Regions from separate parts of the Kitasatospora sp. NPDC088779 genome, predicted to be linked through region 2. Evidence: riboswitches for the same ligand, from Rfam matches in the RefSeq annotation. Region 2 holds a riboswitch; each other region holds the start of a gene.
What was found. A riboswitch is a leader RNA that binds a small molecule or an ion and turns the genes downstream of it on or off. The one in region 2 is predicted to bind cyclic di-AMP.
Positions count from the first base shown of each region.

Region 1 (9,773 bases), on a different contig from region 2:
GGGGAAGCGCGGGGAGGGTCAGGAAGTCCGCGAACTCCTCGGCCAGGGCGACCTGTTCGAAGAGCTGGGCGGCCTCGCGCCAGCGGCCGCCGGCGTACGCGTCCGCACCCAGCTCGGCCAGGAGTTCGGCCAACTCCGCGGCGACCAGGGCGCGGACGAGGTCCGCGGTGGCCTTCTCACCGGTGTCGGACAGGACGACGCCGTTGTGGATCCACTGCCAGATCTGCGAGCGGGAGATCTCCGCGGTGGCGGCGTCCTCCATCATGTTGAAGATGCCGACCGCACCGAGGCCGCGCAGCCAGGCCTCGATGTAGCGAATGCCGACCTGGACGGCGTTGTGCAGCCCCGCGTGGGTGCAGCTGCCGTCGGCGCCGGCGATGTCGAGCAGCTGGGTCGCGGTGACCGGCTCGGAGGGCCCGGGGTGGTCCTTCTGGTGGGGGCGCTCGCCGAGCACCGCGTCGAAGGAGGCGCGGGCGACCGGCACCAGGTCCGGGTGGGCGACCCAGGAGCCGTCGAAGCCGTTGCCGGCCTCGCGGTCCTTGTCCGCCTTGACCTTCTCCAGGGCGGCGGCGTTGACCTCCGGGTCCCTGCGGCTGGGGATGAACGCGGCCATGCCGCCGATCGCGTGGGCGCCGCGCTTGTGGCAGGTCTGCACCAGCAGGCGGGTGTAGGCGGCCATGAACGGCGAGGCCATGGTGACGCTGTTGCGGTCCGGCAGGACGTACTGCTCGCCGGCGTCGCGGAAGTTCTTGACGATCGAGAACAGGTAGTCCCAGCGCCCGGCGTTGAGGCCGGCCGCGTGGTCGCGCAGCTCGTAGAGGATCTCGTCCATCTCGAACGCGGCGGTGATGGTCTCGATCAGCACGGTGGCGCGGACGGTGCCGTGCGGGATGCCGAGCGCGGCCTGGGCGTGGGTGAACACGTCGTTCCAGAGCCGGGCTTCGAGGTGGCTCTCGGTCTTCGGCAGGTAGAAGTACGGGCCGGAGTTGGGGTCCTCGGCGCCCTTGGCGAGCAGCCGGGCGGCGTTGTGGAAGAAGTACAGGCCGAAGTCGAGGAAGGCTCCGGCGACCGGGGCGCCGTCGACGAGCAGGTGGTTCTCGTCCAGGTGCCAGCCGCGCGGGCGGACCACGACGGTGGCGAGTTCGGCGGCGGGCTTGAGGGCGTACGCCTTTCCGGCGGAGGTGGTGAAGTCGATCCGGCCCTCGAAGGCGTCGATCAGGTTGATCTGGCCGCTGACCACGTTCTCCCAGGTCGGGGAGGTGGCGTCCTCGAAGTCGGCGAGCCAGATCCGCGCGCCGGAGTTGAGGGCGTTGATGACCATCTTGCGGTCGGTGGGACCGGTGATCTCGACCCGGCGGTCCTGGAGCGCGCGGGGCGCCTCGGCGACCTTCCAGTCGGCGGCCCGGACGTCGGCGGTGTCGGGGAGGAAGTCCAGCGTGCCGGCTCTGGCGATCTCCGCCCGGCGGGCCTTCCGCCCGGCCAGGAGCTCCTGTCGGCGCCCTTCGAAAGCGCGATGGAGGCCGACGACGAAGGCGACCGCCTCCGGAGTGAGCACCTCCTCCGCCCGGTGAACGCGCGGACCGGCGACAGTGACGACCGGAGCAGCGGGGGAGGCGCCGACGGGTCCCTGTTCTGTAGCCATGGGCAGGACACTCCTAAGCGGTTGAGCCTGGCGAAGGGAGCTCCGGTGGGAACTTCCTTGATCGGAACCCACCTGTCGGCGGGTTCGATTCTGTAAGGTGGAGACTAGTTTCCGCGATACAGAATTTCAACGGTTTGTTGATGTGATCGCCGGGACTCTACTCCTCCCCGACAGCGAAGGGAACGCCGGTGGTTTCGACCCCCGACACAGCATCGACGACCAGCCCGGACCGCGCGACCGGCGGCGTGCAGTCCGTCGAGCGCGCCTTCCAACTCCTGGAGGCGCTGGCCGACTCCGGCGGCGTGGCCACCCTCAGCGAGCTCTCCGCCAGCTCCGGCCTGCCGATGCCGACCATCCACCGCCTGGTTCGTACCCTCGTCCAGCAGGGCTATGTACGCCAGGACACCGCGCGTCGCTACACCCTCGGCCCCCGGCTGATCCGCCTCGGCGAGACGGCCGGCCGGCTGCTCGGCAGCTGGGCCCGCCCCTACCTGGCCGAACTCATGGAGGCCACCGGCGAGACCGCCAACCTGGCGGTGCTGGAGGGCGGCGAGGTGGTGTACGTCGGGCAGGTGCAGTCGCGGCGCTCGATGCGGATGTTCACCGAGGTCGGCCGACGGGTGCAGCCGCACTGCACGGGCGTTGGCAAGGCGCTGCTGGCCCAGCTCCCCGAGGACGAGGCGCGCGCCGTCCTGGGCCCCAACCCGCTGCCCGCGCACACCGAGTACACCGTCACCGACCCGCAGGAGCTGCTGCACCAGCTCGCCGAGGCTCGCGAGCGCGGCTACGTGGTCGACGACCAGGAGCAGGAGATCGGCGTCCGCTGCATCGCGCTCGCCGTACCGGGCGCGCCGACGCCCACCGCCCTGTCGGTGTCCGGCCCGGAGGCCCGCATCCGGGCCCTGGAGGAGCAGGCCGGCACGTCCTCGCTGGTGCCGGTGATGCATCACATCGCGACCCGGCTGGGGCAGGTCCTCGCACCCTGACCCGTCGCCACCGCCCGCTTCACGCACGGGAAGTCGATCCGGTCGACTTCCCGTACGTACGCTCCCCCGTTCGGGCGGACGCCGAGCGGGTTGCACCGGCCCCCGGCGCAGGCTCCGCCACCCTGGTGCGGACGCGGCCCGCAGCGGCGCGGGCGGCCGGGGCCCCGGGACAGGGTGGACGACGATGACGTACAGGCGTTCGACAATGCGAGGCGGGTCCGGGCAGGGCGGGTCCAGGCGGGGCGGGTCCGGGCAGGCCAGCAGGCTCCGCGGATTCCGCGCGGCCTCGCTCGTCGCCGCGATGGCGGCCGGCTGTTCGGTGGCGACGCTGACCGCCGGCCCGTCCTGGGCGCTGCGGCGGCCCGAGCCCCGGCCGGCGGTGGACACGGCAGCCCCCACGGCGTCCCGCTCCGATCTGGAGGTGGTCCGGCTCGACCCGGACGCCGCCCCGCCCGGCGGCACCACCACCGTCCACGCCTTCATCGCCAACCGCGGCCCGGACACCACCGCCGCACCGTTCACCGTGCTGGTGACGCTGCCTCCCGGGGTCTCCCCAGTGGGCCCGTACTTCCCCGAGGACTGCGAGGTGCGGCTCAACGGCCGGCAGGTGCGCTGTGTCTTCCCGGCCGGACTGCCCCCGCTGCGCAGCGCGACCGCGCTGGTACCGGTGCGCCTCTCCCCGGACCTGCGGATCGGCAAGCTCACCGGCGGCTCGGTCTCGGTGCGCGGCGTGGACGACCCGGACGAGGGGAACAACCGGCAGCCGTTCGACATCACGGTGGTCGAGACGGCTCCCGGTTCCTGACCCGGAAGCCCCGAAGGCCCTACCGGTACACGCGGACGTAGTCGGCGGCGAAGGTGATCGGGGCGGTGCCCTGCGGCGCCGGGTGGTACTTCCCCGCGCCGACCGACAGGTTGAGGATCAGGTACGCCGACCAGTTGGCGCCGACGCCCTTGCCGTCCGAGAACACCTTGGCGCCGTTGACGTACCAGTCCACCGAGGTGGCGCCGTAATAGGTGCCGATGGTCACCCACTGGTCCTTCGCGACGGCGCCGGCGTCGGTGTAGTACTTGGGGTTGCCGGGGTTGACGTGGTTGGTCAGCTCCAGCAGGTTCGGGTTGTCGGGGTGATACTCGAAGGAGTCGACCTCCCCGTTGCCGTTCTTCCAGGTCCAGAAGGCCGGCCAGGCGCCGGAGCCGGACGGCAGCTTGACCCGGGTCTCGGCGTAGTCGCCGGTCCTGACCTGGAAGCCCTCGCTGGAGCCCTCGGTGGTCAGGAAGCCGGTGTTCCAGGCCTGCTTGCCGTTCTCCAGCGTGGTGGTGCCGGGCGCGGCGGTGAAGGTGGCGACCCCGTTCGCGACGCTGACGTTGTTCTTGTTCAGCAGGTCGAGCTTGTTGTCGTCCGGGTTGTGGTTGCCGTACTTGTACGCGGTGCTCTTGTCGCCGACCCAGCGCGAGCCCCAGCTGATCGGGCCGTTGAACTCGTCGGACCAGGTCAGCGACTTGCCGGCGACCGGGGATGCGGGGGTGCCGGCCGACGGGCTGGCGGTGGCGCTCGGGCTGCTCGGGCTCGGGCTGCTCGTGCTCGGGCTGCTCGTCGGGGTCGGCTTCGCGGTGGGGGTCGGCTTCGCGGTGGGGGTCGGCTTCGCGGTGGGGGTCGCCGTCGGGGTCGGGGTCGCCGTCGGGGTCGGGGGCGGAGTCGGCGTCGTGGTGGGCGTCGGGGTCGGGGGCGGAGTCGGGGTGCTGGAGACCACCAGCTGCTGCGAGGCCAGGTTGTGCCAGGTCCCGCCGAGGTCCTGCCAGAAGCCGAACTGGGTGTACGTCCCGGCCGGCAGGGCGCGTGCGCCGCTGGTGAAGGACAGGCCGCTCGGGCAGATCTGCACATTGGAGGCGTTGCCCGGGAAGTCGAGGTTCGCACCGGCCGCGTTCCGGACGCCCACGCCGACGGTCTTCGCGGTGAAGCAGGCCGAGGAGTGGAGGGTCAGCGAGGCGGTGGCGGCCTGGTTGGCGACCATGGTCGCCGGGGCGAGCCGGTCCTGGGTGACGGTCGGGGCGGTGGCGGCCTGGGCGCCGGAGACGGCCGGCAGGCCGAGCAGTCCGGCGCCGGTGACGGCGAGCGCTCCGGTGACGGCGAGGGTGGCGTTGCGGCCCCGGCGGGAGGGGCGGGCGTGGCGCGGCGCGCGGCGCCGGGCAGGCTGGTGCATGGCAGTGTCCTCTGCGACGCCTGCGAGGTGAGCTGTCGGATTCGGGCTGAGGCAGCCCGGCCGCCGGTGGAAGCGGCTTCACCCCTAGCCACGGCCCGCACGCGGGAGCGTACGGGCCGGGCGCTGACCTTGGTTCCCCCGCTCCCGTCCGCTGTGGTGCTCGGTTGCCGGCCGGCGGGTGGACAGGACTCGGCGTCCCGGCGGCGGGGGTCCGCGAGGGCGGACGACGGTTGCAGGCTAGGCGGGCCGTCCGTGAACGGACAACCTGCCCGGGCCGGTTGTCGCACAGGTCACAGTGGTGTCGATCAACGACGCTGCGTGGTGGATCAGTTGGGACGGATCAGCGGAGCCGTCGAGCTGCCGAACGACGGATCGGCGAATCGACGGGTCACGGGTCCACGGGTCCACGGGTCCACGGGTCCACGGGTCAAGCGAGCCAGTTGTCGACCTGGCTCTCGGCCTCCGGTGCCCAGGCGAGTTCCAGGTGGTTGAGGCCGGTGAGCAGCCGGGTGCCGCCGATCGTCGCGATGCCGGTGGTGTCCAGGGCGCTCGCGGTGAACACGATGCCGTCGCTGGGCCCCCGGTTCTCGTTGAGCACGCCCGGGATGTCGGCGGACCCGCCCGCGAGCAGATAGGTGCGCACCGACGCGGGGACGCCCGCCTGTTGCAGCGGCGCGATCAGCGAACCGGCGTCGATCGCCGCCTGGATGCCCTGGCCGGAGGTGTAGAAGCCCTGGCCGCCGTAGTAGGTGGTCCACCAGTCCTGGGCGGTGCCGTCCACCCCGTACCGGCCGTCCCAGCGGGCGAGCAGCTGGCGCTGGCCCGGGTAGCAGTCGTAGCCGCCGGTGGGCAGCACGCCGAGGCAGGGCTGCGCCGTGTAGGTGCCGTAGCAGGTCATGTAGAGGTGCGGGGACGGCGCGTTGGCGGTGCCGCCGCAGGCCGGCCAGCTCGCGAGGTCGAACGACCAGCCGTGCGCGTACACGTAGTCGAGCCCGCCGTTCGGGCCCCCGAGGGTGATCAGGCGGCGCACGTCGCCCGCGTAGGCCCGCCCCCAGGACGGGCGCACCGAGGACACGTACGCCCGGGCGGCGACCTCGCCCTTGCTCCAAGCCACCACGTCCACCTGCGGGACGCCGAGGCGGGCCCGGATCAGCGCGACGGCGTCGCCGACGGCCTGCGCCTGGAGCAGGTTGTCGCCCTGCTTGTGGGCGAAGCCGATGGCGAACACCCGGTGGCCGGTGCCGGCGAGGTACTGGGCGAGGCCGGTGGACGGGCAGGCGGAGGCACCGCAGGTGCCGCTCTCCCCCGGGTTCGCCCAGGCGCGGTCGGCGTTGTCGTTGGCGCCGTGGACCAGCAGCACGGGGGTCGGACGGCTACCGGTGTCCCAGCCGGTCGCCGAGTACAGCAGGAAGCGGCTGGAGGAGGGCTGGCCGGTGCCGCCGAAGTACGTCCGGCGGGCGCCGTCCTGGTCGCCGCGGCCGTCGGCCGGGTACTGCTCGGTGCGGAAGCCGGGGGTGGTGTCGAGGTAGCGCTCGACCTTGGCCCAGCCGTTGCCGGGGGCGGGGAAGGCGGCTTCGAGGGTGAGCGGGGCGGTGGCCGCCTGGGCGGTGGTCTGGGCAGTGACGGTCTGGGCAGTGACGGTCTGGGCAGCGGTGGCCTGGGCGGGAGTGGGGGTGCCGAGGAGCAGCGCGGCGAGGGTGAGCAGGAGGGCGGACAACGCGGTGGGGGTGCGTCTGACGGCGGTGGGGGTGTGCCGCATGGGGGTGGGGGTGCGTCTCATGGGGGTGGACGGTAGGACCGGCCGCCGGCGGGCGCCCAGGTGCCCGCCGCACACCGCGCCGGCCTGCGCGGTGGCGGCCGGTGCCGTGGCGCACCGTCCACGGGTGCGCCCACCCGGCTCACCGGGTCGGATAAATTGGAGGTCCGACATCTTCCGCAGTGCACAAGACCGCCGTGCACGGCCCCACAGGAACGAGGTACCGCCCCACCATGACCGCGCCCCTGCCCGCCTTCGCCGGCCGCACCTACCTCTTCCGGGCCGACAACGGCGCGGCCTTCCGCAACACCTACTCGGCCGACGGCAGGCGGCTGCGCTGGGAGGGCCTCGGCGAGTCGGCGGGCCAGTGGGAGGACGTGCGGCTGCACGTCGCCGAGGTGGCGCCGGAGATCTACTTCATCAGCTGGACCGAGGAGAGCGGGATCACCGTCAGCCACGTGATGGACCTCGGCCGGCTGACGGTACGCGCCTTCTGGACGTACGAGGGCGAGGGCGGCCGGGTCGGCGAGCTGCACACCGGGACGCTGGAGCGGGTGGCCTGAGCCTCACCGCTCCCGCGCCCCCTCGCTGTCCGTCGGCTTACTCAGACTGTCTGAGCAGACTGCCTGCTCAGACAGTCTGCTCGGGCGGCCTGCTCAGGCAGCCTGGTTCGGGACCTTGAGGTGCTGGGACATCCACTCCAGCGAGGACGGCAGCAGCGCGCTCCAGGTCTCGAAGTTGTGGCCGCCGTTCTCCAACATGCTGTAGGAGACCTTCATCGGGGACTGCACGGCGTCGACGAAGGCCTCGGTGTCGCGCCGGTAGTCGCCGTCGCCCTTCTTGGTGCCGGCCAGCAGCACGGATACCTTGGGCTGCGGCAGGTTCTTCAACCGCCACATCAGGTTGGCCTCGTCACGACGCTGCTTGCTGCCGCCGAACAGGTCGCCCGTGGTCGGGTCGTCGGCGGCGTCGTAGTAGGCGGAGAGCGCGACGGCGGTCGGAAAGACGTCCGGGTGGCGCATGGCCAGCTTGAGGGCGCAGTAGCCGCCGGTCGAGTTGCCCATGAAGGCCCAGGCCTGCGGGTCGGAGGAGACCCGGAAGCTCGCCTGGATCGCTGAGGGGACGTCCTTGGTGAAGTACGTGTCGGACTGCGCGCCGCCCGGAATGTCCTCGCACTCGGTGTCCTGCGGCAGGGCCGGCGAGGGGCGCATCAGCACCATGACGGTCGGCTGCATGTTGCCGTCCTGGAGCAACTTGAGCGCTGCGCCCGGGTAGTTGAACCGGGTGATCAGGTTCTCGGCGATCCCGGGGAAGCCGGTGCTGACGATCACCGCCGGGAACTGCCGCTGCGCGTACTCCGGTTGGAAGTACTGCGGCGGCAGGAAGACGTACCCCTCGGTGGACAGCCGGCTGGCCGCGCCGTCGATCCGCACCTTGCGGATCTCACCGGACTGGCTGGGCTCGCGGCCCATCGCGCCGCCGCCCTTGACGGAGGCGTGGCCGATCGTCTCCACGAGCAGCCGGCCGGACGCGTCCGCCTTGTTGTGGATCACCACCGGGCCGGTGTCACCGGTGCCCAGCAGGTCGTCCCAACTGCTGTAGAAGGCGAAGTAGTTGTTCGCCACCAGGCCGAGCGCGGCCAGCACCGCGAGCTGGGTGGCGAGCAGGGAGCCGATCCGGCCGAGCACCGCCTGCCAGGTCTGCTTGGCGAGTCTTGGCCACAGCCAGACCGTGCCGGCCGTCATCACGACGGCGATCAATACGGCCAGCGCCAACACCTTGTGGCTCGTCAGACCCATGTCCTACTTGCTCCCACGCCTCGAACTCCCCGCCCCCTCCGTCCAGGACATCCGAGGTGGTCACCCCGGTTCCCCCACCGGGGCGCGCGATCACCCACCCTAACGGGGCCGGGGAGGAGGAACAGATGACAGATGACAGCCGACAGATAACAGATAACAGATAACGAAATCTGTCAGCTGTTATCTGTCACCTGTTCGCGGCCGGGCGGGCCCAGCCCTCCCGCCCGTAGAGCCGCAGCCCCGCCGTGAGTTCGCGCATGCAGCGCGCACCGAGCTCCCGCGGGGAGCCCGGGCCGGTCGTGGGCGCGTCCGAGGCGGCCCATTCCTCCAGCGCGACCCGGATCGCGGCCGTCGCCGCAGCGGCGGCCAGTCGGATCTCCAGCGGGTCGGTGCCGCCCGGGCAACGCGCCGCGAGGACCGCCCGCAGCCGCTCCTCGGAGTCGGCGTGGACGCGCTGCCACGTGCCGTCGAGGCGCGGGTCGCGCAGCAGGCTTCGCGTCCACTCCATCGCCTCGACCGCCTCCTCGTCGGGCGGGGTCAGCGAGGCGACCGCCGAGCGCTCCAGAGCCTCGCGCAGCGGCAGATCGGCCGGGGTCTCGGCGAGCTGGTCGACCCAGCGACGCCCACCGGCCGCCAGCAGCGGCGCGACGGCGTCCTCCTTGACGGAGAAGTACCGGTAGAAGGTGCGCAGCGAGATGCCGGCCGCGAGGGCGATCTCCTCGGCGGTGGTCGCCTCGGCCCCGCGCTCGGCGAAGAGTGCGGCGGCGGTACGGGCGATGTCCAGCCGGGTGGCGTCGCGGCGGCGTTGATTCAGGGTGGGGCGTCCGGTCACAGGGTCAGCGTACGCGGGCCGGTGCCACTGTGGCGCGTTGCGCCGAAGTGACACCCAGAGGACTTATTGGCACGTTATGCCATTAAGGCGTACCGTGCCTCTTGAGGTCGAGAGGCCACGAACGAACGAACGGAGTACCACCATGGAGCGCTTCAGCGGACGGAACGTCCTGATCACCGGCGGCGGCTCTGGCATCGGCCAGGCCACCGTGCACCGGATCCTCGCCGAGGGAGGGAAGGTCGTCGCCGTCGACGTCGACGAGGACGGCCTGAAGGCGACCCTGGACCGCGCGACCGCCGACGGCACCGCGGACCGCCTGGCCATCCAGGTCCTGGACATCTCGGACGAGGCGGCCGTCGTCACCGGCGTCGCGGCGGCGATCACGGACCTCGGCGGGCTGGACGCCCTGGTCAACGCGGCCGGCATCCTCCGCTCCTCGCACACCCACGAGACCAGCCTGGAGTTCTGGAACAAGCTCCTCGCGGTCAACCTGACCGGCACCTTCCTGATGACCCGCGAGGCGCTCCCCTCGCTGCTCGCGGGTGGCAGGGGCG
Region 1 is NZ_JBFBHW010000002.1:649-10,421, forward strand. It holds gene aceB (malate synthase A) at 1-1,642, opposite strand, end outside; gene AB0P03_RS01595 (IclR family transcriptional regulator) at 1,831-2,628, shown strand; gene AB0P03_RS01600 (hypothetical protein) at 2,948-3,433, shown strand; gene AB0P03_RS01605 (glycoside hydrolase family 16 protein) at 3,453-4,832, opposite strand; cyclic di-AMP (ydaO/yuaA leader) riboswitch at 4,835-5,001, opposite strand; gene AB0P03_RS01610 (lipase) at 5,260-6,612, opposite strand; gene AB0P03_RS01615 (MoaF N-terminal domain-containing protein) at 6,822-7,151, shown strand; gene AB0P03_RS01620 (alpha/beta hydrolase-fold protein) at 7,245-8,387, opposite strand; gene AB0P03_RS01625 (TetR family transcriptional regulator) at 8,575-9,219, opposite strand; gene AB0P03_RS01630 (SDR family oxidoreductase) at 9,362-9,773, shown strand, end outside.
Region 1: linked by a shared signal. The riboswitch ahead of AB0P03_RS01605 (glycoside hydrolase family 16 protein) and the one ahead of AB0P03_RS20955 (transglycosylase family protein) in region 2 are both predicted to bind cyclic di-AMP.

Region 2 (9,773 bases):
GATCGCGTTGGCGCCGAGCGAGGACTTGTCCGGGGTGGCGTCCAGGTCGAGCATGGCCTGGTCGATCAGGCGCTGCTCGGTGGCGTCGTAGCCGACCAGCTCCGGGCCGATCTGCTCGATGACGGCCAGGACGGCCTTCTCCACGCCCTTGCCGAAGTAGCGGTTCTTGTCACCGTCGCGCAGCTCGAGCGCCTCGAAGGCGCCGGTGGAGGCACCCGACGGGACAGCGGCACGGCCGGTGCTGCCGTCGTCGAGGCCGACCTCGACCTCGACCGTGGGGTTGCCACGCGAGTCGAGGATCTCACGGGCTACGACGACATCGATGGACGGCACGAGGCATCTCCTTGCGGAAGCAGGGTCCGGCTGACGTTGGGTGCTGCCGGCGGGACGATTGCGGAGTCGTTACGACCAGAGCCTAACCGCCCCGGCCCCCGGGGCCGCGCTGGCCTCGGTCCCGTCTCAGCGTGTGGCCCGGCTACCCGCCAGTAGTTCACCTGCTTGCCCGATCGAAGCGGGCGAATACGGGGGAATGCGGGCGAAGGGGGACAGGTCCCGTCCCCCTTCGCCCGCAGGGCGCGGGCCGTTCAGGGCCCGGGCCGCTCAGCCGAGGTGCAGCACCTGGCCGGGCATGATCAGGTTGGGGTTGCCGCCGACGGTGCCGCGGTTGCCGTCGTACACCGACTGCCAGCCGCCGGACACGCCCTGGGCGGCGGCGATCGTCGACAGCGTGTCGCCGGCCCTGACGGTGTAGTCGTGACCGCCCTGCGCGGCGGCGGGCTGCGCGGCCGGGGCGGACTGCGCGGGCTGCGCGGCGCGGGGCGCGTACTGCGGCTGGGCGGCGGGCTGGCCCGCGTACTGCTGGTAGACGCTCTGGTGGCTGGTCCAGTACCAGGCGCCGTTGTTCTGGTACCAGTACACCTTCGCGTCGGCGTCCCAGCCGGCCTTGCCGGAGAAGCCCTGGGTCTGCGGCTGCGTCTGCTGCGGGGCCTGCTGGACGGGCTGCTGGGCGGCCGGCTTCGGGGCGGCCTGCTTGACCGGCTGCTGGGCGGGCTTCGGGGCCTGCGCCTGCTGGGTCAACTTGGCGGCGGACTGCTTGGCGGGCTTGGCGTCCGTAGAGGTGTCCACGGAGGCCGGGGCGCCGCCCTTGCTCAGGCCGGCCTTCTGGGAGCAGACCGGCCAGGCGCCCGGGCCCTGCGAGGCCAGCACCTTCTCGGCGACCGAGATCTGCTGCGCCTTGCTGGCCTGGTTGGCCTGCGGGGCGTAGGAGGTGCCGCCGTACGCCTTCCAGGTGCTGGGCGTGAACTGCAGGCCGCCGGAGAAGCCGTTGCCGGTGTTGATGCTCCAGTTGCCGCCGCTCTCGCACTGGGCGACGGCGTCCCAGGTGGAGGCCGGGGCGGCGGAGGCGCCGGTGGCGGTGAGGAGCGGCATCGCGAGTCCGACGCCGGCCACACCGGCGACGGCGATGGCCTTCTCGGTCTGGGTGCGACGGCGGTGGCGGCCGGTTCCAACGAACAGCATGAAGAGGTCCCTCTCCGCACGCCTGCGAGGTGAGCTGTCGGGTTCGGACCGGGAGGTGGCCCGGCCGCCGAAAGCGGAAACGATTCCGCTCGGGCGGCTTCACCCCAAGCCGTCGGGGAACGGCAACAAACCTGGTTCCCCCGCCCCTGCCCAGGGTCTGGTCGATTTCCCGTGACGCGGCGGGCAGGATTCGGCGTTCCGCGCACGAGGTCCGCAGCTGCGAACTCCAGGGAGAGTAGACAGATCATCAGACCAATAACAAGCTCATATCACCGATATCACACACAAATTACGGCGCGTGGTCAATCGCCTACCAGCGGCGGCGGTATGTCCGGATTGATGCGGGTTCAGGCCTGGCTCCACGGGCCGCCGGAGACATGCCGTCAGCGTGTCGGGGCGTCGGTCGGCGTGACCGGCGGCGCGTGCGGAGAGCAGGTCTCCGGAGTGAATTCGACCGGGAGTTCCCGCAGGCCACGCATGATCAGGCCGCCCCTCCAGCGCAGGTTCTCCGGGTTTTCCGCGAGCCGCAGGTCCGGCAGCCGGGAAAGCAGCGTGGCCAGTGCGCTCCGCCCCTCCAGGCGGGCCAGCGGGGCGCCGATGCAGTAGTGGATCCCGTGGCCGAAACCCAGGTGCGGATTGTCCGTGCGGGCCAGGTCCAGGGTGTTCTCGTCCGCGAACCTGGCCGGATCGCGATCCGCCGCGGCCAGCACCACCAGCACCGGATCGCCCACCGGGATGTCCACCCCGCCGATCGACAGCGGCCGCGTCGCGAAACGCCACGTCGCCATCTCCACCGGCCCGTCGTAGCGCAGGAGTTCCTCGATCCCGGTCTCCAGCAGCGCCGTCTCGCCGCGCACCACCGACTCCTGCAGCAGCCTGCGCTGCTCCGGGTTGCGCAGCAGCGCGTACGTGCCGTTGCCGATCAGGTTGACGGTCGTCTCGAACCCCGCGAACAGGAGGATGAACGCCATCGCGGCGGCCTCGTTCTCGTTCAGGTGCTCGCCGTGGTCGCTCGCCCGGATCAGGCCCGAGATCAAGTCATCACCCGGATCCGCCCGCTTGCGGTGGATCAGCTCCAGCAGGTACGCCCGCATCCGCTTCACCGCCCGCCCCACGCCGCCGCGTTGGCCGCCGCCGTGCCGGATCATCATCCCGGCCCAGTCCCGGAAGTCGTCCTGGTCCTCGGCCGGCACGCCCAGCAGGTCGCAGATCGCGTAGATGGGGAGCGGGAACGCGAACTCGTGGATCAGGTCCGCCGAACCGCGCTGCGCGAAGCCGTCGATCAGCCGGTCCGTGAGCTGCTGCACCCGCGGCTCGAACTCCGCCACCCGGCGCGGCGTGAACGCCTTCGACACCAGCCGGCGCAGCCGGGTGTGGTCCGGCGGGTCGATGTTCAGCAGATGCGTCATCAAGTCCGCCTGGCGTTCCCCCGGAATTCCCACCCGCCCGGTGCGGTGCGCCTGCTCGCTGTGGTGCGCCGGGTTCTTCGACAGCCGGCCGTCCGCCAGCGCCTGCCGAGCGTCCGCGTAGCGGGTCACCAGCCAGGCCTCCACCCCGCTCGGCAGCGTCGTGCGGTGCACCGGGGCGTGCTCGCGCAACCAGGCGTAGGCGGGGTACGGATCGGTGGCGAACTCCCAGGTGAAGAGCTGCGGGGCGGCGGGATCGGGCTGCACTGGCATGCGTCGACCGTATCCGGTGGGTCGGGGCCGCACCGCCTCCGGCGGACGCGACCGGCGGGGCCGGATCGTCGACACCCGGCGGACGGCCCGCCAACGCTCCGTGGACGCCCCGTGGACAGCTCTTGGACAGCTCTTGGCCGGGTGGCGGGCGTGACCCTGGTCACCTGAGGGGTAATCCCTGTTGCGGAGGGTCAGGACCTGCCTACGATCCTCCGCAGAAATCGTGGGCGCCGGTGCGGTGTCGCCCACAGGGAGGAGCAGACCATGCGGGTCAGCGGGGCAGTCGTCGTCATCGCGGTACTCGACGGCGGATCGGGAGCCGAGCTCGCCCGCCGGTTCGCCGCCGCCGGCGCCGCCGGAGTGCTGATCGCCGACCAACGTGCGGGCGTCGCCGAGGACCTCGCCACCGAACTCGACCGGCCGGGATGCCCCGTCGTCGGCGTCGGCGGCGACATCCGCCGCCCCAGCGACGTCGCCGCCCTCGTCGACACCGCCGAGAAGCACCTCGGCCCCATCGACCTGTTCTGCGTCGCCGGCCCCGACGGCGAGCGGATCGTCTCGCTCGCCGAACTGCCCGCCCGCCTCGACCTCGAACGCCTCGCCGAACTCCTCGCCCTCGTCGGCGAGGCCATCGGCGAAGTCGTCCCCCGGCAGCGGCGGCCGATCGAGAACACCGCCACGGCCGCCTGAGGCCCTGCCCGGGCCCGCTACTCGCCGACCGGCCCGAGGCCCTCGGCCGCGCGCACCGCGTCCCGGTAACCGCGCGCGGCCGAACGCAGCGCCGCGTCCACGTCCACCCCGGCGTCGTGCGCCCGCTGCGCCACCGCCAGCAGCAGCCGGCCCGCCGACTGCGCCGTCAGCTCCGCCGGCAGCGCGTACGGCTCGTCCGGCACGCCCGCGAAGCCCGCCCGGCGCACCCGCGACACCAGCTTCGCCGCGTACGCCAGCGACGGCAGCCCGGCCGGCACGCCGTCCAGCACCGACTCCCGGTCCGCCTTCTCGGCCGCCTTCAGCTGCTCCCAGTTCGCCTCCACCTCGGCGGCGCCCTCCGCCTCGACGTCCCCGAACACGTGCGGGTGCCGGTACATCAGCTTCTCGACGATGTCACCGGCCACGTCGTCGATCGAGAACGCCTCCGCCGGGTGCTCCTCGGCGATCCGGGAGTGGAAGAACACCTGGAGCAGCACGTCGCCCAACTCCTCGCGCAGCGTCTCCCGGTCCCCCTCCTCGATCGCCTCGACCAGCTCGTACGCCTCCTCGACCAGGTACTTCACCAGGCTCTCGTGCGTCTGCTCGGCGTCCCACGGGCAACCGCCCGGCGAGCGCAGCCGGTCCATCACCGACACCAGGTCCAGCAGCCGCGCCCCCGGCAGGTCGTACGACCCCGGCAGCACCTCGATCTCCGGCACCTCACCGGCGTGCTCCACCGCCAGCCGCGCCAGCGCGTCCGTCAGCCCCGGATCCCCGTCCGGGCTGCCCAGCCACACCGTCGGCCCAGCCCCGCCCGGCTGCCCGGTCAGCAGCCGCGCCAGCGCCGGTGCCGACCCCGCCGCCACGACCTCGACCTCCACCCCGGCCTGCCGCACCGCCGCCACCTGCGGATGCCCCGCGTCCCCCGCCAGCACCCGCCCCGCCGACCGCAGCGCCTCCCACGCCGGCCACGCCAGCAACCCGGGGGCCACCCGGTGGGTGGTCGTCAGCAGGATCAGCTTCGCGTCCGGAACATTCGTCGTCACACCCCGAACCTACCCGCCGCCCGCCCGGGGCGGGGACGGGCCCGACGGGACCCGCCCCTCCCGCCGGGGTCCTACTTCTTCGACCCCGCCAGGTCGTCGAACATCGCCGACAGGAACTCGCTGCACCAGCCCAGCAGCTCCCGCCCGACCAGCGGCTTGCCGCCGATCCGCCCGGTGCTCGGCCGCGGCACCAGCAGCTGCTGGGCGGCCGCCTTGACCTGGCTGCGCGGGTAGAGCCGGTTCAGCCGCAGCTGCTGGGACTCCCGCAGCTCCACCGGCCCGAACCGGACGTTGGCCCCCTGGAGGGTGATGTCCGCGATGCCGCACCGCCGGGCGTACAGCCGCAGCGCCGCGACCAGCAGCAGGTTCTCCACCGGCTCGGGCAGCTTGCCGTAGCGGTCGACGAGCTCGTCCCGGACCTGCTGGATGTCCGCCTCCGAGTTGACCGCCGCGATCGAGCGGTACGCCTGCAGCCGCAGCCGCTCGCCGGGCGCGTAGTCGTGCGGCACGTGCGCGTCGACCGGCAGCTCGATCTTCACCTCCAGCGGCTCCTCCTCCGGCTCGCCGCCGTTCGCCAGCGACTCGCGGAACTCGGCCACCGCCTCGCCGACCATCCGCATGTAGAGGTCGAAGCCGACGCCCGCGATGTGCCCGGACTGCTCGCCGCCGAGCAGGTTGCCGGCGCCGCGGATCTCCAGGTCCTTCATCGCCACGTACATGCCGGCGCCCATCTCGGTGTGCTGGGCGATGGTCGCCAGGCGCTCGTGCGCGGTCTCGGTGAGCGGCTTCTCCGGCGGGTACAGCATGTACGCGTAGCCGCGCTCGCGGCCCCGGCCGACCCGCCCGCGCAGCTGGTGCAGCTGGGAGAGGCCGAAGGTGTCCCCGCGCTCGACGATCAGGGTGTTGGCGTTGGAGATGTCGATGCCGGACTCCACGATCGTGGTCGACACCAGGACGTCGAACTCCTTCTCCCAGAAGTCGACGACGACCTTCTCCAGCTGGTTCTCCCCCATCTGCCCGTGCGCGGTGGCGATCCGCGCCTCGGGGACGAGGTCCTTGAGCCGGGCGGCCGCCTTGTCGATCGACTCCACCCGGTTGTGGATGTAGAACACCTGGCCCTCGCGCAGGAGTTCACGCCGGATCGCGGCCGAGATCTGCTTCTCGTCGTAGGGGCCGACGAAGGTCAGCACCGGGTGCCGCTCCTCCGGCGGGGTGGTGATGGTGGACATCTCGCGGATGCCGGTGACGGCCATCTCCAGGGTGCGCGGGATCGGCGTCGCGGACATGGTGAGCACGTCGACGTTGGCGCGCAGCTTCTTCAGCTGCTCCTTGTGCTCGACGCCGAAGCGCTGCTCCTCGTCGACGATGACCAGGCCGAGGTCCTTGAACCTGGTCTCGGAGGAGAACAGCCGGTGGGTGCCGATGACGACGTCCACCGAGCCCTCGAACAGGCCCTCCAGCACGGCCTTGGCCTCGCTGTCGCTCTGGAACCGGGAGAGCGCCTTCACCGACACCGGGAAGTTGGCGTACCGCTCGGCGAAGGTGGAGAAGTGCTGCTGCACCAGCAGCGTGGTCGGCACCAGCACCGCCACCTGCTTGCCGTCCTGCACCGCCTTGAACGCGGCGCGCACCGCGATCTCGGTCTTGCCGTAGCCGACGTCGCCGCAGATCAGCCGGTCCATCGGGACGGACTTCTCCATGTCGGACTTGACCTCGGCGATGGTGGTCAGCTGGTCCGGCGTCTCCGCGTACGGGAAGGCGTCCTCCAGCTCGCGCTGCCAGGGGGTGTCCGGGCCGAAGGTGTGGCCGGGGGCGGCCATCCGCGCCGAGTACAGCTTGATCAGGTCGGCGGCGATCTCCTTGACCGCCTTCTTGGCCCGCTGCTTGGTCTTCGCCCAGTCCGCGCCGCCGAGCCGGTGCAGCGTCGGGGCCTCGCCGCCGACGTACTTGGTGACCTGGTCGAGCTGGTCGGTCGGCACGAACAGCCGGTCGCCGGGGTGGCCGCGCTTGGCCGGGGCGTACTCCAACACCAGGTACTCGCGGGTGGCACCCTGGACGGTGCGCTGCACCATCTCGACGTACCGGCCGACGCCGTGCGCCTCGTGAACGACGTAGTCGCCGGCGGCCAGGGCCAACGGGTCGATCGCGTTGCGGCGCCGGGACGGCATCCGGCGCATGTCCTTGGTGGAGGACTTCTGGCCGGACAGGTCGGTCTCGGTGATGACCGTCAGCTTCAGGGCCTCGTCGACGAAGCCGTGCTCGATCGAGCCGCAGGAGACGTAGACGACGTCCCGGGTGGGCGCCTCGGCGAGGTCGGCGACCAGCCGGGCCGGGATGCCCTCGTTGCCGAGCACCTCGGCGAGCCGGGAGGCGGGCCCGTGGCCCTCCGTCACCATCACGACGCGCCAGTCTGCGGCCAGCCGCTCCTTGGCGTCGGCGATCGCCCGGGCGGTGTCGCCCCGGTAGGCCTCGACGGCGTGCATGCCGAGGGTGAGCGTGTTGGCGTCGAACTCCAGGACCTCGTTCACGGTGGACTCGCTGGTCGCGAACGGGCTGACCGACCACCAGGGCAGGCCGATCTCGGCGGCGTGCTCGCGCACCTCGGCGAGCGAGCGCAGCGAGGCGGCCGAGACGTCGATGGTCTCCAGGTCGATCGGCCGGTCCCCGCCGGCCGCCGCCGCCACCCAGGAGGCGTGCAGGAACTCCTGGCTGGTCGCCACCAGGTCGGCGGCCCGGGTGCGGACCCGCTCGGGGTCGCAGACCACGGCGACCGAGCCGAGCGGCAGCACGTCCATCAGCAGTTCCATGTCGTCCACCAGGACGGGCGCCAGCGACTCCATGCCCTCGACCGCGATGCCCTCGGCGATCTTGTCCAGGATCTCGGCCAGCCCGGGGTGCTCGGCGGCCAGCTCGGCGGCCCGCGCCCGCACCTCGTCGGTGAGCAGCAGCTCACGGCAGGGCGGCGCCCACAGGCCGTGCTCGGCGATCTCCAGCGAGCGCTGGTCGGCGACCTTGAAGTAGCGGATCTCCTCGACGTCGTCGCCCCAGAACTCCACCCGCAGCGGGTGCTCCTCGGTCGGCGGGAAGACGTCCAGGATGCCGCCGCGGACGGCGAACTCGCCGCGCTTCTCGACCAGTTCGACACGCGCGTAGGCGGCGGCGGAGAGCCGTCGGGCGACCTCCTCCAGGTCGTGCGACTCGCCGCGCTGGACGGCCACCGGCTCCAGCTCGGCCAGCCCCTTGACCTGCGGCTGGAGCACCGAGCGGACCGGCGCGACGACCACCTGCACCGGGCCGGCCGCCGGGTCGTCCGCCCGCGGGTGCACGATCCGGCGCAGCACGGCCAGCCGGCGCCCGACGGTGTCCGAGCGGGGCGACAGCCGCTCGTGCGGCAGGGTCTCCCAGGCCGGGTACTCGGCGACCGCGTCCGGCGGCAGCAGCGAGCGCAGCGAGGCGGCGAGGTCCTCGGCCTCCCGGCCGGTCGCGGTGACGGCGAGCACCGGACGGCCCCGCTCGCCGGCGGCCTGGCCGGCCAGCGAGCGGGCGAGCGCGGCGATGGCGAACGGCCGGGCGGCGGGCGGTCCGACCAGGTCCAGGTGGCGGCGGCCGCCGGCCGCGGCTCCGGTGGCGGTCGCCGCCTCGATGGCCTCGGCGAGGGCCGAGTCCCGCGCGACGACATCGAGCAGTCCGGTCAGACTCATCAGGGTCTCTTCTTCGTCCCGTGGCTGGTGCTGCCTCCGGGCGGCAGCGGCCTGCCGGGGCAACGCGAACGGCCCGGCACGCCGAGCGGCCGGGGGTCTCCAGCCTACGCCGCGGCACGGACGCGCACGCGGTGTACGGCCCGGCGGGGCCGGGCGGGAACGAACCACCGTCCGGGGCGACGAACGGCCCCCGGGCGGAGCCCGGGACCGGACCGCGACCGGACCGCGGACGAACCACTGGACGGAACACCGGACCGGCCGGTGGACGAACCGTCCGGCCCCTGGTCAGATTCGGCTCCGCGATCTGCCACGAACTGGACATACTCCTGTCACTGCCTGTCCATGGAGATCGCGCACCATGGTGAATGTGCCCGCCGCACCCAACCGTGGGGGATGGCTGTGGCGGCACTGTCGCACCCCCGATGGGGGTCGGAGGTGCGAGGCCGGGCGACCCTGGGTGGGGGCGCCCGCCCAAGCGCCGGGAACCGTGGCGCCCTTTCCTGGAGGGCGCCACGGGTCTCGGCCTCACTCATGGCCGCCGCCCTGCCGGGCCGCGTTGCGGCCCACCGCCGCCGCCACGGGCGCGGCGACCACCGGCGGGACGGGCCGACGTCGTACGTCATCACCTGGTGCCCCTGGTCGGCGGTGAAGCCGTACCGCTCCTCTTCGGTTCGCCGTCCCGGCCGGCCGCCGGCGCCGGCTGGTCGGTCGCAACGCGCAGGCCCTGGCCGCCCGGTGGGAGCGGTCAGGGCCCAGGACGCGAAGCCCACCCGGGCTGATCACGGGCGAGCCGCCGGCGCGGCGGTCAGCGGCGCCGGTAGCTCACCGTGTTCGGGGTGGCGTAGCCGGCACCGTCGTCCACGATGACGATCTTCGGGATGACCCGGGTCTCCTCCTGCGGCTCCTTCTCGGCGCCTTCGCCGTCCCTGTCGGCCTCCGCCGACCGGGGCGGTCCGACCGGCTTCGGCGGCGCCGCGGCCGGCGCGACCGGACCGGTCGCCACCGCCCCGGCGGGCGCCTTGTCGGCGGGCGCACCGGAACCGCTCGCGGCCCCGGCGGCGGCCCCGCCCACCACCGGCATCCGCGGCCCGGCCACCGGCTTCTCCCGCGCCGCCGGTGCGACGGCCTTCCGCAGGTCG
Region 2 is NZ_JBFBHW010000020.1:132,602-142,374, reverse strand. It holds gene eno (phosphopyruvate hydratase) at 1-333, opposite strand, end outside; gene AB0P03_RS20955 (transglycosylase family protein) at 601-1,518, opposite strand; cyclic di-AMP (ydaO/yuaA leader) riboswitch at 1,524-1,691, opposite strand; gene AB0P03_RS20950 (cytochrome P450) at 1,902-3,197, opposite strand; gene AB0P03_RS20945 (SDR family NAD(P)-dependent oxidoreductase) at 3,462-3,887, shown strand; gene AB0P03_RS20940 (MazG family protein) at 3,905-4,933, opposite strand; gene mfd (transcription-repair coupling factor) at 5,005-8,634, opposite strand; gene AB0P03_RS20930 (hypothetical protein) at 9,440-9,773, opposite strand, start outside.

Region 3 (9,773 bases), on a different contig from region 2:
GCGGCCGTCCGGCTGCTGTCCGGCGCCCGCCTGCTGCACCTGTCCGGCATCACCGCCGCGCTCTCCGACGACTGCCTGGCGCTGCTGCGCGCCCTGCTCGCCGACCGCCGCCCGGAGCGGACCGTCAGCTTCGACCTCAACTGGCGCCCCGCGCTCTGGCACGACCGCGACCCGGCCGTCCTGCCGCCGCTGCTGGACGCCGCCGACCTGCTGCTGATCGGCGCCGACGAGGCCGAGGCCGCGTTCGGCACCGGGGAACCGGCCGCGCTGCGCCGCCGCTTCGCCTCCCCGGCCACCGTGGTGGTCAAGGACGCCGCCCGGCTGGTCACCGCCCTGGAGCGGGACGGCACGGCGGTGAGCGAACCGGCCCTGGCCGTCGAGGTGGTCGAGGCCACCGGCGCGGGCGACGCCTTCGCCGCCGGCTACCTGGCCGGCACCATCCGCGGCCTGGACCAGCGCCGCCGGCTGCGGCTCGGCCACCTGAGCGCCGCCTGCGCGCTGACCGCCCACGGCGACCAGGCCGAACTGCCGCCCGCCGCCGTGGTGGCCGCGCTGCTCGACGCCTCGCCCGCCGACTGGGCCGCCACCCGGGTCTCGGTGGAGGGCATCACCGGCCCGGCCGTCCCCGCGGACCGGTCCCGCGACACCCGGCGGGCCCGGGCACAATGAGCACGAACCCGAGCCCGAACGACCCCGGCGGAGCACGATGAGCCAGACCGTCACCCGCGCCCTGCGCCTGCTCGCCGAACTCGGCGAGGGCGAGCGCTCCCTCGACCAGCTGGCCGAGGTGCTCGGCGTCCACAAGACGACCGTGCTCCGACTGCTCCAGAGCCTGGAGGAGGAACGGTTCGTCTACCGTGACGCCGCCTACCGCTACCACCTGGGCGCCGGCCTGTTCGCCCTCTCCGGCCTCGCCCTGGAACAGCGCGGCGTCCGCCGGATCGCCGCCCCGCACCTGGCCGAGCTGAACGCCACCACCGGCCAGACCGTGCATCTGGCCGCGTACGAGGGCGGCGAGGTCGTCTACATCGACAAGTTCGACTCCCGGCACCCGGTCAGGATGTACTCCCGGATCGGCCTGCGCGCCGCCCTGCACAGCGCCGCCGTCTCCAAGGTGCTGCTGGCCGACCTGCCGCTGCCCGAACGCCGCCGGGTGGCCGCCGGGATCGACTTCACCCCGCACACCCCCCGCACCCTCAGCACGCCCGAGGCGCTGCTCGCCGAGCTGGAGAAGGTCGCCGTCCAGGGCTGGGCGCAGGACCACGCCGAGCACGAGGCGTTCATCAACTGCGTGGCCGCACCGATCCGGGACGCCAGCGGCCGGGTCGTCGCCGCCGCGTCCATCTCGGTGCCGGACGTCGTCCTCCCCTACGAGCAGGTGCTGGACCTCCTCCCGCAGCTGCTCGCCACCACCCGCGCCATCTCGGCCGACTGCGGCCACCCGGACCACAACTGATCAACCGTCAGACCGTAAGGAACCCCATGAACGAGCAGCACCCGACCAGCGGCAAGACCGAGGTCCGCACCGACGGCGCCCCCGCCCCCGCCTGGATGTTCTCCCAGGGCGTCCGCAAGGGCCCGATCCTCCAGGTCTCCGGCCAGGGCCCGCAGGACCCGGCGACCGGCGAGTACCTGTACCACGGCGACGTGAAGGCGCAGACCCGGCGCACGCTGGAGAACGTCAAGGCGATCGTCGAGGCCGGCGGGGCCACCATCGAGGACGTGGTGATGTTCCGGGTCTACCTCACCAAGCGGGCGGACTTCCCGCTGATGAACGAGGTGTACGCCGAGTTCATCGACGAGAACATCAAGCCCGGCGGCGTGAAGCCCTGCCGCACCACGATCTTCGTCGAGCTGCCGCAGGAGCCGATGCTGGTCGAGATCGACGCCCAGGCCGTCGTCGCCTGAGACACCGTCGAGCGGCCCGACCACCGCAAGGGCCCGGACGCGCACCAGGCGTCCGGGCCCTCCGCCGTCCCCCTCGCTCACCGCCCCGCGGGCACGCCCTGCTCGGCCGGGGCCCCCGAGCGCGCCACGACCCGCCCCTCGCCCGCCGCGCCGCGCCGGTCGAGCGCCGCCGCGAACACCGTCACACCGAGGGCGACCGCGGTGAGCAGCCCGCCCACCCAGTTCGGCGCGTCGTAGCCGAGGCCGCCGGAGATGACCAGCCCGCCGAGCCAGGCGGCCAGCGCGTTGCCCAGGTTGAACGCGGCGATGTTGGCGGCCGAGGCCAGCGTCGGCGCGCCCGCCGCCTGGTCCATGACCCGCTTCTGCAGCGGCGCGACGGTCGCGAAGCCGAACAGCCCGATCAGCGGGATGAGGACGATCGCGGCCGGCTTGCTGTGCGCGGCGAAGGTGAAGGCGAACAGCAGCACCGCGAGCACCGCGAGGATCACGGTGAGGCTGCGCATCAGCGCGCGGTCGGCGAACCAGCCGCCCAGCAGGTTGCCGACGAACAGGCCGACGCCGAACAGGAAGAGCAGCCAGGTGACGCTGCTCGGGGCGAAGCCGGCCAGTTCGGTCATCATCGGCGTGATGTAGGTGAACATCGCGAAGATGCCGCCCCAGCCGAGCACGGTCATGGCGAGCGCGAGCCAGAGCCGCAGGGTCCGGAAGACGGCCAGTTCGGGGCCGAGCCGGGCGGCGCCCGCCCGCGGCTGGACGGGCACCAGCGCCGCGATCCCGGCGAGGCCGAGCAGGCCGAGCCCGGCGACGACGTAGAACGTGGAGCGCCAGCCGAAGTGCTGGCCGAGCAGGGTGCCCATCGGGACGCCCAGCACGTTGGCGGCGGTGAGGCCGGTGAACATCAGGGCGATGGCGCCGGCCCGCTTGTGCGGGGCGACCAGGTCGGCGGCGACGACCGAGCCGATGCCGAAGAACGCGCCGTGCGCGAAGGCGCTGACGATCCGCCCGATCATCAGCAGCCCGAAGGCGGGGGCGACGGCCGCGATCAGGTTGCCCACCACGAACAGGCCCATCAGCGTCAGCAGCATGCCCTTGCGGGGGGCCCGGGTGCCGAGGATGGTGAGCAGCGGGCCGCCGACCACGACGCCGAGCGCGTAGCCGGAGATCAGCAGACCGGCGGTGGGGATGGAGACCGAGAAGTCGCCGGCGACCTCGGGCAGCAGGCCCATGATCACGAACTCGGTGGTGCCGATACCGAAGGCGCTGATCGCCAGCGCCAGGAGCGCGAGGGGCATGAGGGACCGCTTTCCAGAGAGAACCGTTGCGCATGCAACTACCAGCGTCGACAATACGAGACACCCGCGGGTACTTGCAAGCGCCACCTATCCCCGACGACAGCAATCCCGGCCACGCCACTTGCCACACCCTCGAGCGGAGATTAGGTTAGGCTCACCTAACTAACTGGAGGTCCGTCATGAGCCTGCCCGCCGGCGACGCCGAGGTGCCCGAACCCACCACCGCCGAGCGCGTCCAGAGCCTGCTCAGCGCGACCTCCTCGCTCACCGTCCGCGCCTTCGGCGAACACCACGACCTCGACTCCCCGGTCTCCGTCCACGGCTCCCGGCTGCGCCTGCGCGCCCCACTGGGCGACCCGCTCGCCACCGCCGCCGCCCGCGCCACCGACGGACTCGCCGTCGTCCTGGACGTCACCGACATCTCCCCCGTCGCCGTCCGCGACCGGATCCGCGCCCGCCTCACCCTGGCCGGCCGACTGCACCTGGCCCACCTCGCCGACGACGGCCTCAGCGTCCACCTGCGCGTGGACGTCGCCCACGCCGTCCTCGCCACCCCGTACGGCACCGGCGCGCTCACCGCCGGCGACCTCGCCCTCGCCACGCCCGACCCGCTGGCCCGCTACGAGGCCGCCATGCTCACCCACCTCGCCGACGACCACGCCGACGCCCTCGCCGTCCTCACCCGGCTGCTCGACCCGGACCTGCTCGCCCAGCACCCGGAGGTCCGCCCGCTCGCCCTGGACCGCCACGGCCTGGTCCTGCGCCTGGACCACCCGCACGGCCACCGCGACGTCCGCCTGGTCTTCCCCGAACCGGCCGCCGACACCGAGGACTTCGGGCAGCGGATGCACGAGCTGCTGACCGCCGCCCAGCACGGGCTGCCCGCCCACCGGCTCTGAACCGGCCCGCCGAAGCACACTGACGTATCGTCAACTCTCCCCGGACACACCCACCAAGGCCCGGAAACGACAGCGGCCGACCCGGCTCGCGAGAGAAGTCTCGCGAGCCGGGCCGGCCTGGGCGTGTCCCGCGCCCATGTCCACTGCTGCGGCGATCACCCGGTCGAGCGGTCACCCGACATGACCATCCCGGGCGGTCGATTCGCCCCGTAGCAGCGGTGGTTCCTCATCCGGCACATCCGGTACGGGTCAGAGCGCGACGCCGTGGGCCCGCAGGTAGGCGACCGGGTTGATGTCCGAGCCGTACTCCGAGCCGTTGCGGATCTCGAAGTGCAGGTGCGGGCCGGTCACGTTGCCGGTCGCGCCGGAGAGGCCGATCTGCTGTCCGGCCTTGACGGCCTGACCGATCTTCACACCGATCGAGGAGAGGTGCGCGTACTCGGCGTAGTGGCCGTCGGCGAGCTTGATCTCGACCTCGTTGCCGTAGGCGCCGCCGTTGCCGGCCTTCACCACGACACCGTTGCCGACGGCGCGCAGCGGGGTGCCGGTGGAGGCGACAAAGTCCTGGCCGGTGTGGTGGCCGGAGGCCCACATCGAGCCTGCCACGCCGTACGCGGTGCCCAGCTTCGGGCCGGCCAGCGGGGCGACGAAGGCCGAAGCGGCGGCGACCGGCACGGCGGTGACCACGGCGGACGGCGCGGCGGTCTGCAGCTGGGCCTGGAGCTGGGCGGACGGCTTGGCCGCCTCGGTCCGGACCTCCGGCTGGGCCTGCGGCTTGGCGGTGGTGGCCGGCGCGGCGTCCTGGGCGGACGGCTGGGCGGGCTTCGCCGGGGCAGCGGGCTTGGCCGGGGCGGCCTGGCCGGCGATCACGAGCCGCTGACCGGGGAAGATCAGGTCCGGGTTGCCGCCGACGACCTCACGGTTGTGGTCGTACAGCGCCTGCCAGCCGCCGTCGACGTGCTGGGCGTCGGCGATCCGGGACAGGGTGTCGCCGCTGACGACGCGGTAGCTCTCCTGCGACGAGGCCTGGGCCTGGTCGGCGGGAGCGGCGGCCGGGGCGGCGGTGACCGCGGCGGCCGGCGCGGGGTGGGCCTGGGCGCTCATCGCGGTGACGAGCGGCAGGGCGAAGGAGACACCGGTGACGGCGGTGGCGATCCCGATGCGGGCGGCGCGGGGCAGGGCGATACGACGAGCCTGTGCAGGCATGGAATTTTCCTCTCCGACGCCTGCGAGGTGAGCTGTCGGGTTCGGGCTGGAGTTGCCCGGCCGCACATGCGGCTTCACCCCTAGCCGGCCCTGGATCCGGGTACGCGAAAGCGTGCCGTTTCCGGTCCGGCGACTTACCTGTGGGTCCCCCGCTCCTGCCGTACAGAGTTCGGTGCGAGCCACCGGGCAGCGGCAGGATTCGGCGTTCCACCCGGTGGATCCGTCCGGACTGGCCGGGCGGTCGCTGAACTAAAACCCATCCGTTCGGGTGAAGCAATGTCGATCACTTGAACCGGCAACAACCCCCCGAGCTGCGGTGACCCTCCGAATGATCGGCTGCACCGTACGTGCACAATCCATTCACCCGGCGCCACTGATCCACGACGCTGCGCCGATTCCGCCACCGCTGCGCACCCGCCCGCTCACGCACCGCGCACCCACCGACACACCCCCCGGTGACCCTTGTCACGTACGCCCCACGGGCGCAGGATCGGCCCGTGGCCACCTCCGAAGCAGGAACACTGCGCCTGGGCACCTCGCGGGGACGCTGGGTCCTCCTCGCGACGGTGCTCGGCTCCAGCATGGCGATGCTCGACGGCACCGTGGTGAACGTCGCGCTGCCCCGCATCGGCACCGATCTCGGCGCCTCCCTCGCGTCCCTGCAGTGGACGCTCAACGCCTACCTGCTCACCCTGGCCGGACTGATCCTGCTCGGCGGCGCGCTCGGCGACCGGTACGGCCGGCGCCGGGTCTTCCTGATCGGCGTGCTCTGGTTCGCCGCCGCCTCCGCGGCCTGCGCCGCCGCCCCCACCATCCACGTGCTGATCGCCGCCCGCGCCGTCCAGGGCATCGGCGGGGCGCTGCTCACCCCCGGTTCGCTCGCCATGCTGCAAGCCGTCTTCCACCCGGACGACCGCTCGGCGGCGGTCGGCCTGTGGTCGGGCCTCGGCGGGGTGTCGGCCGCGGTCGGCCCCTTCCTCGGCGGCTGGCTGGTGGACGGCCCCGGCTGGCGGTGGATCTTCCTGCTGAACCTTCCGCTCGCGGCCGCCGTGGTCGCGGTCACCTCCCGGTTCGTCCCCGAGAGCCGGAACGAGAGCGCCGTCGGCCGCTTCGACGTCCCCGGCGCGCTGCTCGCCGCGCTCGCCCTCGGCGCGATCACCTACGCGCTGACCGCCGCCGGGGAGGGCCTGTCCCCCGCGGTCTGGCTCACCGGCGCGATCGGCCTGCTGCTCGGCGCGGCCTTCATCGCGGTCGAGCGCCGCGCCGCCGAGCCGATGCTGCCGCTCGGCCTCTTCTCCTCCCGGCTGTTCACCGCCGTCAACCTGGTCACCCTCTGCGTCTACGCGGCGTTCAGCGGGGTGTTCTTCCTGCTGGTGGTGCAGTTGCAGATCGTCTCCGGCTTCTCCCCGCTGGTCTCCGGCCTCGCCCTGGTCCCGATCACCGTGCTGATGCTGACCCTGTCGGCGCGCGCCGGGCGGCTGGGCAAGCGGATCGGCCCCCGGATCCCGCTCACCGTCGGTCCGCTGCTGTGCGCCGCCGGGGTGCTGCTGATGCTGCGCACCGGCCCCGGCTCCTCCTACTGGGCGGACGTGCTGCCCGCCGTCACGGTGCTGGGCTGCGGGATGACCCTGTTGGTCGCGCCGCTGACGGCGACGGTGCTGGCCGCCGTCGAGGTCCGGCACGCGGGCATCGCCAGCGGCGTCAACAACGCCGCCGCCCGCGCGGCCGGGCTGCTCGCGGTCGCCGCGCTGCCCTCGCTCGCCGGGCTGAGCGGCGACGCCTACCGGGTGCCGTCCGCGGTGGACTCGGCCTTCCGCACCGCGATGCTGATCTGCGCCGGGCTGCTGGTCACCGGCGGTCTGACGGCCTTCGCCACCGTCCGCGGCAACGTGCTCGCGCCGGTGGACCGCCCGGTGGCCGAGCCGGACTGCGAGTGGGCCTGCGGCACCACCCCGCCGCTCGACCCGGGCCACGTCCACACGGACGAGGGCCCCGCCACCGGATCGGCGGCAGGGCCCTCAGCCAGCTGACGAATCGTCAGAGGATGTCACCGGGCGCGTACTTGGCGGCCTCCGGGTAGGCGGCGGCGACGGCCTCCACCTGGCGGACCACCTCGGCGACCTGAGCACCGGCCGCACCGGTGAAGGAGAGCCGGTCGGCCAGCAGCGCGTCCAGCCCGGCCCGGTCCAGCGGGATCCGCTCGTCGGCGGCCAGCCGGTCCAGCAGCTCGTTCTCGCGGGCGCCCGCACGCATCGCCAGCGCGGAGGCGACAGCGTGCTCCTTGATGACCTCGTGCCCGGCCTCCCGGCCGACGCCCGCGCGCACCGCGCCCATCAGCACCTTGGTGGTGGCGAGGAACGGCAGGTAGCGGTCCAGCTCGGCCTCGATCACGGCGGGGAAGGCGCCGAACTCGTCGAGGACGGTCAGGAAGGTCTCCAGCAGGCCGTCGAAGGCGAAGAAGGCGTCCGGCAGCGCGACCCGGCGCACCACCGAGCAGGAGACGTCACCCTCGTTCCACTGGTCGCCGGCCAGCTCGCCGGTCATCGAGGCGTAGCCGCGCAGGATGACGGCCAGGCCGTTGACGCGCTCGCAGGAGCGGGTGTTCATCTTGTGCGGCATCGCCGAGGAGCCGACCTGGCCCTCCTTGAAACCCTCCGTGACCAGCTCGTGGCCGGCCATCAGACGGATGGTCTTGGCCAGACTGGACGGCGCGGCGGCCAGCTGGACGAGGGCGGTGAGCACCTCGAAGTCCAGCGAGCGCGGGTAGACCTGGCCGACGCTGATCAGCACGTTCTCGAAGCCGAGGTGCCCGGCGACCCGGCGCTCCAGCTCGGCGAGCTTGTCGGTGTCGCCACCGAGCAGGTCCAGCATGTCCTGGGCGGTGCCGACCGGGCCCTTGATCCCGCGCAGCGGGTAGCGGGCGATCAGCTCCTCCAGGCGACGGAAGGCGACCAGCAGCTCGTCGGTGATCGACGCGAAGCGCTTGCCCAGGGTGGTGGCCTGCGCGGCCACGTTGTGCGAGCGGCCGGCCATGACCAGCTCGGAGTGCTGGGCGGCCAGGCGGGCCAGCCGGACCAGCACGGCCACCGTGCGGTCGCGCACGTGCTCCAGCGACTGGCGGATCTGCAGCTGCTCGACGTTCTCGGTCAGATCCCGGGAGGTCATGCCCTTGTGGATCTGCTCGTGGCCGGCGAGCTCGCTGAACTCCTCGATCCGGGCCTTCACGTCGTGGCGGGTGACCCGCTCACGGGCGGCGATCGAGCCGAGGTCGACCTGGTCGATCACCCGCTCGTAGTCGGCGACGGCGTTCGCCGGTACCTCGACACCGAGGTCCTGCTGGGCCTTCAGGACGGCGAGCCACAGGTGGCGCTCAAGGACCACCTTGTGCTCGGGGGACCACAGCTGGGCCAGGGTCGCCGAGGCATACCGGGAGGCCAGGACATTGGGGATCTGGGGCTTCGCGCTCACGCTTCGCAAGCCTAACAGCCGAGGTCAGCCGGAACGTCGGCGCATCGGGCGGCTCCGGCCCGGGCCGGAGCGGACGGTTCCCGCCGGGCGCGGGGCGGCCCGCTGCCGGGCGGCCTACTGGGCGGCGCCGGACCTGCCGGCCAGTACCGGCAGGACCTGCGCGCAGATCGAGTGCAACGCGATCCGCTGCTCGTCGGTCATCGCCTCGAACGCCTGGTGCGTGCGGGCCATCTCGCCGCGGATGCGGTTCAGGATCTCCCGGCCCTCGTCCGTGATCACGACGATCTTCACCCGGCGGTCGCCGGCGGCGGCCTCCCGGTGGGCCAGGCGCAGCGACTCCAGCCGGTCCACGATCCCGGTGACGTTGGACGCGTCGCAGCCCAGCCGTCCGGCCAGCGCCCGCATCGGCACCGGCTCCTGCACCGCGCCGAGCGCCTTGGCCTGCGAGGAGGAGAGCCCGTGCCGGGCCGCGGCCGCCGCGAAGTCCTGGAAATACGCGGCGCCGACGGCGGCCAACGCTTCCATCAACTCGGCGTTGGTCGGTACGGTCGTCGTCGCTGTCGAACCCATGGGGTCAGCGTACGGCCAAGTGCTTCAGCAACTCAAGCTTTGACCACGGCAACCGTCGACGGCTTGACCGGAACTGCGGCACCGGCCGGTCGACAGAGCCTAGAGCACCAGCTGATCGAACAGGTGCCGCAGCTCCGGATCCGGGTCCGCGGTCAGCCCGGTGTGCACCGGCCCCGGCTGGACGATCGCGCTGCGCGGAGCGGTCAGCCAGCGGAACCGCTGCCCCGGGCTGTCCCCCGCCGCCGGACCGGCCTGCGGGCCCCCGGCGCACACCGCCTCGATCCCGTGCAGCGCCCGCCGCACCCCGTTCACGTCCGCCACCGGGTCGAGCGCCAGCAGCCGGGCCTGGTCCAGGTGCGTGCGCGCGGCCAGGTACCCGTTCTGGCGGCAGTACAGCAGCACCCCGACGTTGACGCACTCGCCGCGTTCC
Region 3 is NZ_JBFBHW010000042.1:36,678-46,450, forward strand. It holds gene AB0P03_RS30530 (sugar kinase) at 1-669, shown strand, start outside; gene AB0P03_RS30535 (IclR family transcriptional regulator) at 707-1,456, shown strand; gene AB0P03_RS30540 (RidA family protein) at 1,483-1,908, shown strand; gene AB0P03_RS30545 (MFS transporter) at 1,986-3,200, opposite strand; gene AB0P03_RS30550 (DUF2470 domain-containing protein) at 3,380-4,099, shown strand; gene AB0P03_RS30555 (LysM peptidoglycan-binding domain-containing M23 family metallopeptidase) at 4,349-5,305, opposite strand; cyclic di-AMP (ydaO/yuaA leader) riboswitch at 5,308-5,490, opposite strand; gene AB0P03_RS30560 (MFS transporter) at 5,803-7,335, shown strand; gene purB (adenylosuccinate lyase) at 7,343-8,773, opposite strand; gene AB0P03_RS30570 (MarR family transcriptional regulator) at 8,888-9,343, opposite strand; gene AB0P03_RS30575 (DUF3037 domain-containing protein) at 9,443-9,773, opposite strand, start outside.
Region 3: linked by a shared signal. The riboswitch ahead of AB0P03_RS30555 (LysM peptidoglycan-binding domain-containing M23 family metallopeptidase) and the one ahead of AB0P03_RS20955 (transglycosylase family protein) in region 2 are both predicted to bind cyclic di-AMP.